4 regions of the Thalassospira sp. SM2505 genome follow, and region 1 is predicted to be linked to each of the others. Evidence: predicted binding sites of a transcription regulator. Region 1 holds the regulator's gene; each other region holds the start of a gene.
What was found. The regulator PhoB, encoded in region 1, activates phosphate uptake and scavenging genes when phosphate is short. The targets are predictions, from matches to a motif close to TNTCATAAAACTGTCA.
Positions count from the first base shown of each region.

Region 2: ACTU44_RS18940 (diacylglycerol/lipid kinase family protein) is a predicted target of PhoB. The motif match lies at 1,738-1,753, and genes of this name have one in related genera.
Region 3: ACTU44_RS10760 (deoxycytidylate deaminase) is a predicted target of PhoB. The motif match lies at 1,686-1,701, and genes of this name have one in related genera.
Region 4: phnD (phosphate/phosphite/phosphonate ABC transporter substrate-binding protein) is a predicted target of PhoB. The motif match lies at 1,682-1,697, and genes of this name have one in related genera.

Region 1 is NZ_CM142731.1:956,899-960,023, forward strand. Features, by position in the region: gene pstB (phosphate ABC transporter ATP-binding protein PstB) at 1-505, shown strand, start outside; gene phoU (phosphate signaling complex protein PhoU) at 531-1,253, shown strand; gene phoB (phosphate regulon transcriptional regulator PhoB) at 1,271-1,969, shown strand; gene ACTU44_RS04285 (cation:proton antiporter domain-containing protein) at 2,051-3,125, opposite strand, start outside.
Region 2 is NZ_CM142731.1:4,032,662-4,035,786, forward strand. Features, by position in the region: gene ACTU44_RS18935 (aminotransferase class III-fold pyridoxal phosphate-dependent enzyme) at 1-685, shown strand, start outside; gene ACTU44_RS18940 (diacylglycerol/lipid kinase family protein) at 776-1,723, opposite strand; gene ACTU44_RS18945 (UDP-2,3-diacylglucosamine diphosphatase) at 1,943-2,860, shown strand; gene ACTU44_RS18950 (glycosyltransferase family 4 protein) at 2,857-3,125, shown strand, end outside.
Region 3 is NZ_CM142731.1:2,320,398-2,323,522, forward strand. Features, by position in the region: gene ACTU44_RS10750 (transcriptional regulator) at 1-333, opposite strand, end outside; gene ACTU44_RS10755 (response regulator) at 330-824, opposite strand; gene ACTU44_RS10760 (deoxycytidylate deaminase) at 1,105-1,578, opposite strand; gene pyk (pyruvate kinase) at 1,855-3,125, shown strand, end outside.
Region 4 is NZ_CM142731.1:4,006,835-4,009,959, reverse strand. Features, by position in the region: gene phnC (phosphonate ABC transporter ATP-binding protein) at 1-484, opposite strand, end outside; gene phnD (phosphate/phosphite/phosphonate ABC transporter substrate-binding protein) at 570-1,568, opposite strand; gene ACTU44_RS18825 (DeoR/GlpR family DNA-binding transcription regulator) at 1,739-2,569, shown strand; gene fumC (class II fumarate hydratase) at 2,730-3,125, shown strand, end outside.

The DNA of each region.
Region 1 (3,125 bases):
ACGTATCGGGATGGTGTTCCAGAAGCCGAACCCGTTCCCGAAATCGATCTATGACAACGTGGCTTATGGACCGCGTATCCATGGTCTGGTCAATTCGCGTGACGAACTTGACGAAATCGTCATGACCTCGCTTGAACGTGCGGGTCTGCTCAAGGAAGTCAAGGATCGTCTGCAGTCACCGGCAACCGGCCTTTCCGGTGGTCAGCAGCAACGCCTTTGCATCGCGCGTGCGGTTGCGGTCAGCCCGGAAGTCATCCTGATGGATGAGCCGTGCTCGGCACTTGATCCGATTGCTACGGCAAAGGTCGAAGAGCTGATTGACGAGCTGCGTTCGAACTACACCATCGTGATCGTGACACACTCCATGCAGCAGGCTGCACGTGTATCGCAGCGGACCGCATTCTTCCACCTTGGCAAGCTGGTCGAGGTTGGTGAAACAGATCAGATATTCACCAACCCGAAAGACGAACGCACCAAGGGTTACATTACCGGTCGCTTCGGTTAAGCAGCGACACGAGGAGCACGCATAAATGGCTGACGACAAAACACATATCGTAAGTTCGTTCGACGAGGAACTGACCCGTCTGAACAACATCATCTCGCAGATGGGCGGGCTTGCAGAAAGTCAGCTGATCTCTGCGATCCGTTCGATTGTCAAACGGGATTCCGAACTGGCTGAAAAAGTCATTCTGTCGGATCACCGTATCGATATTCTCGAACAGGAAGTTCAGGATTTCGCCGTGCGTCTTCTGGCCTTGCGCCAGCCGATGGCAGATGACCTGCGTCAGGTCGTGACCGCACTCAAGCTGTCAAACGATCTGGAGCGTATCGGTGATCTGGCGAAAAACATCGCCAAACGCGCGCAGGTTCTTAACCAGATTCCGCCGATCCGTCCGGTTCAGGTGATCCCGAACATGGGCAAGCTGGCGCAGGAAATCATCAAGGACGTTCTGGACGCCTATATCGAAGGCGATGCCGAAAAGGCCGAGCGTGTCTGGGCCCGCGATCAGGAAGTCGACGATATGTACAATTCGCTGTTCCGCGAATTGCTGACCTACATGATGGAAGATCCGCGCAACATCACGGCATCGACCCACATGCTTTTCATCGCCAAGAACATCGAACGTATTGGCGATCATGCAACCAATATCGCCGAGACGATCTATTACCGGATCAAAGGCGAAGACCTGCCGGCAATTGACCGGCCAAAAAATGATGCAGCGAACTTTGCTGTCGTCGAACCGAATGAGTGACACTGGAGCATAGGAAGATGGACCCAACGGTTCTTATCGTCGAGGACGAAGCTGCAATCGTAACCATGTTGCGCTACAACCTCGAACGTGAGGGGATGCAGGTAGTCGAAGCCGGTGACGGTGACGAAGCGTTGAAAATCCTTGCGGAAACGCATGTCGATCTTGTCCTTCTGGACTGGATGTTGCCGGTGATGTCGGGGATTGAAGTCTGCCGCCAGATCCGTCGCAAGCCCGAAAGCCGCGATTTGCCGGTCATCATGGTGACCGCACGTGGCGAAGAAGGCGATCGTATCCGTGGTCTTGATACCGGTGCTGACGACTATGTCACCAAGCCGTTCGCAATTGGCGAGTTGCTTGCCCGTATTCGTGCGCTGCTGCGTCGGTCCGGTCCGGCGCAACCACAAGGGCAGTTGGTCTATTCCGATATCGAAATGGATCTCGCAGCACACCGTGTCAGCCGCAACGGCAAGGCCATCCATCTTGGCCCGACCGAGTTCCGTCTTCTGCGCTATTTCCTTGAGCATCCGGGGCGTGTGTTCTCCCGCGAGCAGCTTTTGAATGCTGTTTGGGGACCGAATATTTATGTTGAAACCCGCACGGTTGACGTTCATATCCGTCGTCTGCGCAAGGCGCTCAATGATGTCAAAGGCACCCGCGATATCATTCGTACGGTTCGTGCCGCCGGTTATGCGCTGGATTCAGAAACCGCAGCCTGATCTCTGATCTCAGCAAAGATCATCTATCCGGTTTCAGAAAAAACAAAACCCCCGTTGCCAATGGCAGCGGGGGTTTTGCCTTTAATGATCGTTTTCGGGCTTTGTCTTGCGTACCCGACCTGAACTTGTCGAGGTTGTTTTCTTGGCCGTTGCGGACTTTACCGGTGTTTTACGCGTCGGGGTCTTCTTGGCGGCAACCCTGCGCGTTCCCGTTTTCTTTGCCGGGGGCTGTGATGCCGTTTCGGGTTTGTTTTCCGACCTGGCATCTGCTTTGGGGCTGGTTTCCGCAACTGATGCCGGTTCTGCTGCCGCGGGGGCCTCAGGAACCTTTTTCCGCTGGGTCCGTGGGGCCAGTTCGTTCATCAACAGCATGTCGGCACGGCGGAACTTGGCGATTTCGGCGTCGATATCTTCCTGTGGTACATCACAGGCCGACAAGACGTGATCCGAAAGCCGAAGGCCGGTTTCAAGTACTTCCGGGATGGCCGCATCCGCACCGCTACGTGACAGGGGGCCGATATGGGTGATGTCCTGGGCACGGGCAAAGATTTTCAGATGCGGATAATGTTGCCGCAAAAGCGCAACGGTCTTTTCAGTCGCATGCGGATTACCCATGGCAACAACGGCTATGCGGGCCTCGTCGGTGTGGGCTGCCCTGAATGTTTCCGGGCGTGATCCATCGGCAAAGAAGACAGGTAGTCCCTCGGCACGACCCCGTGAGACCTGTTGGGCGTCGCTATCAAGAACGATAAAGGGAATGTTCCGGGTTTTAAGAAGGCGCGCCAGAACGCGACCAACACGGCCGCTGCCAATCACCAGAACATGTTGATGAATTCCGTCTGTTTCATCCGAAATCGGACCAAGCTGGTCGTCTTCCTTGGGATGAAGCTTTTCTTCAATCCGGTGCCCGAGGTTAATCAAAGTCGGGGTAAGCGCCATGGAAATCGCGACCACCGGGATCAATATGGCCGCCAAATCACGCGGGATCGCACCGTTTTGCGCTGCAAGAGAGAACATCACAAAGGCAAACTCGCCACCAGCCGCCAGGCTCATGGCAACACGAAGTGCGGATCCGCGTTCAAACCGAATGGCAAGGGACAGGACAAACAGAACGGCCGTCTTGATGATCAGCAGCCCGATCAGCCACAAAATGACG
Region 2 (3,125 bases), 1.6 Mb from region 1:
TGCTTTCATCGCGGAATCTGTTCTTGGATGTGGCGGGCAGATCTTCTTGCCTGACGGTTATCTCAAACACATCTACGCGGCCGTTCGTGCATCCGGCGGTCTGTGCATTGCCGATGAAGTCCAGGTCGGTTTTGGTCGCGTCGGAAGCCACATGTGGGGCTTTGAACTGCAAGACGTGGTGCCCGATATCGTCACGCTGGGCAAACCGATTGGCAATGGCCATCCGCTTGGTGCGGTGATTACCACCCGCGAGGTCGCAAATGCGTTTTACAACGGCATGGAATATTTCAACACCTTTGGCGGCAATCCGGTGTCATGTGCCATCGGGCGTGAAGTTTTGCATGTTATCCGTGATGAACGTCTTCAGGCGAATGCACGCATTGTCGGCGATCATATGATGGCAAGATTGCGCGAAATTGCGGCAAGAAATCCGTTGATCGGCGAAGTTCGCGGTGCCGGTCTGTTCATCGGGATCGAACTGGTACACAACCTTGAAACAAAGGAACCGGCAACCGAAAAGGCCGGGCAGATTGCCAATATGATGAAGGATCGCAACATCCTGATTTCGACCGACGGCCCGATGGACAATGTCATCAAGATAAAGCCACCAATCACCTTTGACCTTGATGACGCCAACACGTTCCTCGGCAATTTCGAGGAATGTCTGGCCCTGGTCACCCCCTGACAACGGCAAGGTGATCTGAACAACAAATAAAAAAGCATCCCGGCGATCAATGGCCGGGATGCGTCAATTCTGTGTCCCCGCTTTGTTGGCTTAAGCCTTGGTCAGTTGAAGGGGCTGATTGCCTGAATCGACCATACCACCAGCAGCGCGTGCATAGGCTTGCGGCACCATCAGACGCACCGGATAAGGCGACAAACTGATTTCACAAGGAAGCTTTCCGGCACTTTCACCATCAATTTGCATTGGCGCTGGCCCACAATGACTGGTGATGGTGACCCGTTCTGTACGCACAACCGAAACATCACTTTGTTCGTGTAACCGGTTAAGTGTAAGTGCCAGCCCGTATCGCGACAGCGCACCAATACCGTTGCCAGGCATCAGCACCACGTCAAAACCGTTATCGGTCAGCTTGGCGGATGGGGAAATAATGAACTCGCCACCATAATGTTGGGCATGGGTAACAACCACGCCGGCCACGCGATAGTTTTCCCGCCCGATATTGACTTCAAAATCCCGGTGATGTGGAAAGATGATGTTGCGCAGACCTTCAAGGACATAGGCCCCCTTGCCGATCAGGCGTTTGAGCTTAAGCGATACATTGGCAACCGTATCGGCGTCTGCCCCCATGCCAACCATCAGGAAGAACGCCCGTCCATTGACCAGCCCCGGACGTATCCAGACCTGACCGGGATTGTTGATATAGTCGGCAATCGCCTTTGCCTTGCGCTCCAGACCAACCTCGACGGCCAGAACATTTGCGGTCCCCAGCGGGATCACCCCAAGTGGCGGGACTTCATGTCCCTCGATCTGGGCGTCAAGCAAGCCGTTAAGTGCTTCGTTCAGTGATCCGTCGCCACCCGCAACAAACAGCCGCTGATGGGCGCGCACCTTGCGGGCCAGCTCGCGTGCATGGCCCGGATGGGTGGTCTGTAACAATTCAACCTTGATCCCCGCGTGCTGCAAAATATTCGACAGGAATCGCTGTTTATTGCCGCCCGCACGCGGATTAAAGATCACAGTTACATCGGCATGAGCCATTCAGAACATACTTCCGAAATAAAACCGAAATAAATCATACATACGAAACACCATATGAAAGAAAATATGTAACAGTTGCTTTACAGAACGACGAAATTTCTGTGAACGGGTTATGTTGTCACGTTTTTTATTCTAAACCGATACTGGTTGAGGACAGTATTCGGCACCTTCAAATGCCGGGTTCCAGCCATCCTTTTGGCAGGATACGGAGGGGCGGCAATGACAGCGATGACGCTGCAACCGCATTACCGCACGGTCTGGATTTCAGACGTCCATCTGGGGACACGTGGATGTCAGGCAGATCTTCTTTTGGATTTCCTCAATGAAGTAACAGCAGACACCTACTATCTGGTCGGTGACATTATTGATGGCTGGCGGCTTAAGAAAAGCTGGTATTGGCCGGAAAGTCATCACGCTGTTATCACGACAATCATGGATAAGGCAAAAAATGGCGCCAAAGTCATCTTTGTCCCCGGAAACCATGATGAATTTGCCCGCGAATTTGTTGATATGACCTTCGGGCATGTCGATGTCAAAATGAACGATATCCATGAAACGGCCGACGGCAAACGTTTGCTGGTCATTCATGGCGACGAATTTGACGGTGTTGTCAAATATGCAAGATGGCTCGCCTATCTTGGGGACACGGCCTACAACCTCGCCATTGTTCTGAACCGCTATTACAACGGCATCCGCCGCCGTCTCGGATATGGGTACTGGTCACTGTCGGCCTATCTGAAGAACCGGGTCAAGAACGCGGTTCAGTTCATCTGCAATTTTGAAAATGCTGTTGCCCACGAAGCTGCCAAACGCAAGGTCGACGGCGTGGTATGCGGGCATATCCATCATGCTGAAAAACGCATGATCGGGGATGTTCTGTATTGCAACGACGGTGACTGGGTCGAAAGCTGCACGGCCCTTGTCGAAGACATGAACGGCAAACTTGAACTGCTTCACTGGGCAGAAATGCGCCAGATGGCGATGAGCCATTCCAATCCGGGCCGCGATGCATCAAGCGCCCCGTCACTGGGTCTTGGCAAACTGATTTCCATGTTCCGCATCGCCCATAGCACGGGCAGCTCCACATCAGGTGCATCAAAAAAACGCAATGATGCACCAATTGGAAAGACTGCATGAAAATACTGATCGTAACCGATGCCTGGTACCCACAGGTAAACGGTGTTGTCCGTACCCTTGAAACCGTACGCGGCGAGTTGGGCGAGATGGGGCATGACGTTCACGTCATCTCGCCCGATCAGTTCAAAACCATTCCATGCCCGACCTACCCGGAAATCCGCCTTGCCCTGTTTGCCAAACGCAAGATGGCAAAAATGATCGAGGCCCTGCACCCGGTTGCAATTCACATCTCTACCGAAGGACCGCTTGGGCAGGCGGCACGGTC
Region 3 (3,125 bases), 1.4 Mb from region 1:
CGTACCGCCAAGTGCCTTGACCGAATAGGCAAGGTCTGAGCTGCTGGCCACGGCATCGCTGCGTTTTGTCTTGTCGCCCAGTGCCTGGATGATCTGGCGGCGGCAATCCATCAGGTCCTTGCCGACGTCGCGGACAAAGGTTTCGGAACTGCGTTGCACAACCTGTTCAAGCTCTTCGAGCTGTTCGGGGGACAGATTGATATCAAATCCCTTGATGAAGTTGACAGCTCGCCGCTTCAAGTCGGTTTGGGCGGGAATGATCTGTACATTCTTCTTTTTCTTTGGCGCGTCCGGCTTCACGATTGCTCCGCTTCCCCAGTCATAATGGGTCATTCGTCAAGGCTCCTTCGGTCAGGACCATCAAACTGGACCTGCCTGCGGCGTCGGTCTGGACCAAAATACGTTCCGGTATTGATGAAACGTCGTGGTCGAGCAATGACCGATACCAATCGACTATAAAGTGCCTTGGCATTGAATGGTTTGGCAAGAAATTCCGTAATACCAAGGTCGCGTGCGGTTGTTACGTAACGGTGTTCCGAATGCGCAGTCAGCATGATCACAGGAATGAACCGGTTGGGCGAGTTGGTCGAATTGCGCATGACGTCAAGAAATTCAAGACCATCCATGCCACGGAGTCGCCATTCACACACAACGATATCAATCTTTTCACTGCGCAAGACATCAAAGGCATCATTCGGCGTTTTTACGCGCTGAATGTGACTGGCACCGAGATAGGCCAGTGTGTCGTAGACTACTTGAGCTGAAATCTTGTCCCCGTCAACGATCAGAAAACTGATTTTACTAAAGTCGATTTTCGCGTTCATCCGGCCTCGTTTCCTGAGCATCATCACGAATATGCGTCGCTGTTCAGGGACTAACAGCAGCAATTCATCTCGGTTGCTGTTGTATAAACCCTTATACCTTTGTCTGGTTTCCAGCAAGGTCTAACCGCCCCTGATTATGCTGGAGAATCTGACAAATACTGACCTGAGATCAGCAGCAGGCCTGAACTTGCGACGTTTACGTCTTGTTTTTTGAATGCTCGTATCCGGTCCGAACCCACCCATATTGGAGGTGGCGGGCATTTGTAAAGAGGGTGATAGATTATTTCATCGGCTTTGTGGTGCCGTCATTGTCGATCACCTGAACAATGACCCCGGATTCGTCAAACATTTCGGTCGAAATCTTCATATCCTGTTCCCAGCGTTCAAGAAAATCCGCGGTAAGTTTGGTTTTATCCACGAAGACCTCGGCGATTCCGGCCTGAATGATGGCGCGCGCGCAGTCACAGCACGGGAAGTGGGTAACATAAAGCGCACAACCATCAAGAGATGTGCCGGTATAGCTGGCATTGTAGATGGCATTGCGTTCGGCATGTTCGGTATAGGCGTATTTTTCCGGGCGCTGGTGGCGGCTTTCGACAGCGTCATCCACACCACGCGGGAAGCCGTTATAGCCAACCGCACGGATTTCCTTTTTCGGGCCGATGACAACCGCGCCGACCTGCGTACTGCGATCCTTTGACCAGTCTGCGATATGGGCTGCAAGACCAAGAAAGCGGTGGTGCCATTTATTCATTGAATGAAGCCCTGTTTGCGTCAATGTGATCGGAGCATTTCGCGTGCGGCGAATGCGGCTTTTCACCTCTTTTAAGAGGGGGCTTCTTGTAATTGTCCAGTGAAAAATCACATTTTTGTAAAGGCATTTAAAGAAAAGTCCCTGTTCAAATAGGGGCTGATTGACTATTAAGGGGTTACCCCCAGAAAAATATCAGGACGCCCTGGCGCCTCGCCGCAGATGCAGGCCGAAGCGGTAGGGCTCACGTGTAAACCAAATAACAAGAGGTAGTAGCTGATGCGCCGTCAACGTAAGGCGAAAATCATCGCGACCCTGGGGCCGGCGAGTTCAAAGCCAGAAATCCTCGAGAAAATCGTGAAAACAGGCGTCGATGTATTTCGCCTGAATTTCTCGCATGGGGAACACTCAGAACATCTGGCCCGTTTTGAAGCTATCCGTGCTGTCGAAGCAAAGCTTGGTCGTCCGATCGGGATTTTGATGGACCTTCAGGGGCCGAAAATCCGTGTTGGCACCTTTGCCGACGAGAAGGTAGAACTCGAAGCTGGTGATACCTTCAAATTCGACATGGACAAGACGCCGGGTGACAACAAGCGCGTTTCCTTGCCGCATCCGGAAGTCTACGCAGCCCTGAAACCGGGTGCGAACCTTTTGCTTGATGATGGCAAGCTGCGCATGCGTGTTGAGAAATGCGATGACAAGTCGGCTGAATGTACGGTCATCACCGGTGGTCCGCTGTCAAACCGCAAGGGTGTTAACCTTCCTGACGTCATGTTGCCGCTGTCGCCGCTGACGGACAAAGACCGTGCCGATCTGGTTTACGGTCTGGAAATGGGCGTCGATTTCGTCGCGCTGTCGTTTGTTCAGCGTCCCGAAGATGTCGCCGAAGCCCGCAAGCTTATCCAGGGCCGTGCAGCCATCGTTTCCAAACTGGAAAAGCCGCAGGCAATCGAGCATCTCGACGAGATCGTCGAGCTGTCTGACATGGTGATGGTTGCCCGTGGTGATCTTGGTGTGGAATGCCCGCCGGAAGATGTTCCGATTCTTCAGAAACGGATCATCAAAGCCTGCCGTGAAGCTGGCAAGCCGGTGATCGTGGCAACCCAGATGCTTGATTCCATGGTATCGAACCCGGCACCGACCCGTGCAGAAGCATCTGACGTCGCGACTGCGATCTATGACGGTGCCGATGCCGTGATGCTGTCGGCAGAAAGTGCTGTTGGCAAGTATCCGCTTGAAACCGTTTCGATCATGGACCGCATTCTGGTCCGTGTTGAGCAGGACGAGCTTTACTACCGCATGCGTGATGCCAACCGCCCGGATCCGGAACATAACGCACCGGACGCGATCAGTGCCGCAGCCCGTCAGGTTGCTGCCACGATCGGCTCCAAAGCCGTGGTCAACTATACCACGTCCGGTTCCACGGCATTCCGTGCCGCGCGTGAACGTCCGGAAGTTCAGATTCTTGGCCTGACCCCGCGCATTCAGACCGCACGTCGTCTGGCGCTATGCTGGGGTGTGCATCCGGTCTTTACCCGGGATGCGACCAA
Region 4 (3,125 bases), 1.6 Mb from region 1:
GCATCAGGGCGCGCACAACGCCAACACGCTGGCGCTCGCCACCGGACAATTCATCGGCACGCTTGTTTGCGTAATGGGCAATACCAACGCGCTCCATCAGGTGGAAGGCGCGGTCGATATCTTCTTGCGGGTAATTGCGGGTCACAGCACGCCATGCCGGAAGATAACCGAGGCGGCCGGACTGAACGTTTTCCATGACCGTCAGGCGGTCAATCAGGTTGAAGCCCTGAAACACCATGCCGATACGGCGGCGCGCCAGACGCAGCGCCTTGCCTTCAAGCTTGGTCAGTTCAGTGCCATTAAGCTCGATAGAGCCCGATGACGGTTCAACAAGACGGTTGATACAGCGCAGAAGGGTACTTTTACCTGCTCCCGATGCGCCGATGATCGAAACAACACTTTCGCCAGGCACTTCAAGGTTCAGGTTCTTCAACACTGCCTTTTCTTCGCCATAGCGTTTTACAAGTTCTTTGATACGCAGCATTGCGTTACCCCGGTTTGAATGGGAGACGACACAGGGCCACGGCAAGCCGGGCCCTGTGATATCGACGTCGTTTGAGAAATGCGGATTACTTCAGGTTATCCGGGGTGTATTTGACACCGTTGGCAGCCTGGATTTCGCGAATGACTGCCCAGTCATTCTGGTAGGTGATCGGGATGAATTTCGAAACACCTTTGAATTCTTCACCAAGGGCGGTGCCCTTCATGTCGAAGGTAAAGAAGGCTTCCTTGATCTTTTCGACCAGTTCCGGCTTCAGGTTATAGGCATAGTTGAACGAAGTGGTCGGGAAGCGCTTGCTTTCGTAGATGATCTTCACTTCTTTCGGGTCGTAAAGATCGCGCTGGGCCATACGTTCGACAACTTCGGAGGCAACCGGAGCTGCATCATAGTCGCCGGCAACAACGCCAAGGATCGACTGGTCATGCGATCCGGAATAGACAACTTCGTAATCCTGTTCCGGAACGACGCCCTGACCCGGGAGAAGGGCACGCGGTGCAAGGTTGCCCGAATTCGAAGTCGGCGAGGTGTGCGCGACACGCTTGCCTTTCAGATCGGCCAGTTCGTTGATGCCACTGTCAACGCGGGTATAAAGCTGAAGCGTGTAACCGAAACGGCCGTCATCCCCACCCATCAGGGCAAACGGAACCGCACCGGCAAGGTTAACTGCAAACGGCGTCGGACCGGTCGAGAAACCTGCAACATGCAGACGACCCGAACGCATGGCTTCGACTTCGGCCGAGTTCGACTGAACGGCAAAGAAGTGAACGTCCTTGCCGGTTACTTTTTCAAGATGCTCAAGGAACGGCTCCCAGATGTCGGCATAAACAGCCGGGTCTTCGACCGGGGTATATGCAAAGACAAGAGTGTCCGGATCGACAAGCTGATCAGCAGCCGGTGCATCGGCCACCAGATCGCCATCCATGTCGCAATAAAGCTGGTCAAGATCGCCACGCGCGATGCAATCGTCAGCAGCAGCTGCCGGGGCAGCGGTGAAACCAAGCATACCAACCGCAGCAAGCAGTGTGGTGAGCTTCAGGCTATCAATTTTTTTCGGATATGAAAACACGGCTACTGAACCTTTCTTCCCTGTGAACGCTGGCTTTCAGCCATTTATGATGTGGTTTTGTTGGTTTTATTGTTGCTTTTATCAACATTATGAATTCGAAAAAGTTGAGAAATCAACATAAAACTGTAACAAAAGATTTCAGGAGAGGTTGATAGAATAGATAAATCATCATGGAAATAGCCAATCTTCAGGGGGATATGGCTTTGCGTTTGGGAAAAAAAGCAAGACAACAACGCATTCTGCATGAACTACAGGTTCATCCGCATGTGAGAGTTGCCACATTGGCAGAGCGATTCGATGTGGCAACGGAAACAATCCGCCGTGATCTTGACGCCATGAGCGAGGAAGGCCTGATCAAGCGTGAGTTTGGCGGGGCATCAGCGCGACCGATGGGCCATCAGCCCGATCTGGCGGAACGGCAATTATCTGCGGTGGCCGGGTTCGAACGCATCGGTATGCTGGCGGCTGATATGGTGCGATCCGGGGATGTTGCGATGATTGATGCCGGATCAACAGTGGCACAGATCGCGCCGTTTCTTGCCGCACGGCGCAGTGCGCTGCCACGTACCTTCCTGACCAACTGTTATGCGGTTGTGCATGGCATGGCTGATCTGGCGGATTATGATGACGTTCTGATGTGTCCGGGCCAGTTTGATCGTCGCGAAAATGCGGTTTATGGCAGTGACACGGTCGACTATCTGCGACGCTTCCACGCCAATATTGCCTTTATCGGTGCATCCGGTGTTTCGCGTCAGGGGTTTAGCGACGTGAACCGCCGGGCGGTTGCCGTTAAACGCGCGATGATGGAACGATCCGATGAAACATGGCTGATGGTTGATCACACCAAATTTGATCAGCGTTATCTTGAAAATGTCGCCCCGCTTGAGGACCTGACAGGGATCATCACTGATCGCCCGCCAACCCCGGAAATCACATCACAGCTCGAACGTGCCGGGATCAGGTTGCTGGCCTGGCAAGAGCGGTCGGAAAAAGTCGGCTAGGGCACCAAGGATTTGAATGCAAACAAATATTATTTGCATTTGCCTTCGTTCTTGATCCGACCCATATTTCCGGTCAACAGTTTGTAACCTGAACCAAGCAGCTGTTGCACCGGGTTTCCCGCCCCGGTCAGTTTGACGTCTGACACGGAGGATATCTATCGTGACCAATCAAGTGACCACCCGTACCGAACAAGACACCATGGGCACCGTCGAGGTTCCCGCCGACCGGTACTGGGGCGCACAAACCCAGCGTTCAAAGCAGAATTTCAAAATCGGTGGTGAACGGATGCCCGATGCGCTGATCAGGGCGTTCGGGATTCAGAAACTGGCCGCGGCGCGCGCAAATGCCGCTCTTGGCAATCTTGACGCCGACCTGGCCGATGCCATTGAGGCCGCGGCATGCGAAGTTGCCGATGGCAAGCTGCTTGATCATTTTCCACTGGTTGTCTGGCAGACCGGATCGGGCACCCAGACCAATATGAATGCCAACGAAGTCATCGCCAATCGGGCGTGCGAAATCCTGGGGAAACCGATGGGGATGCGTGATCCGGTTCAT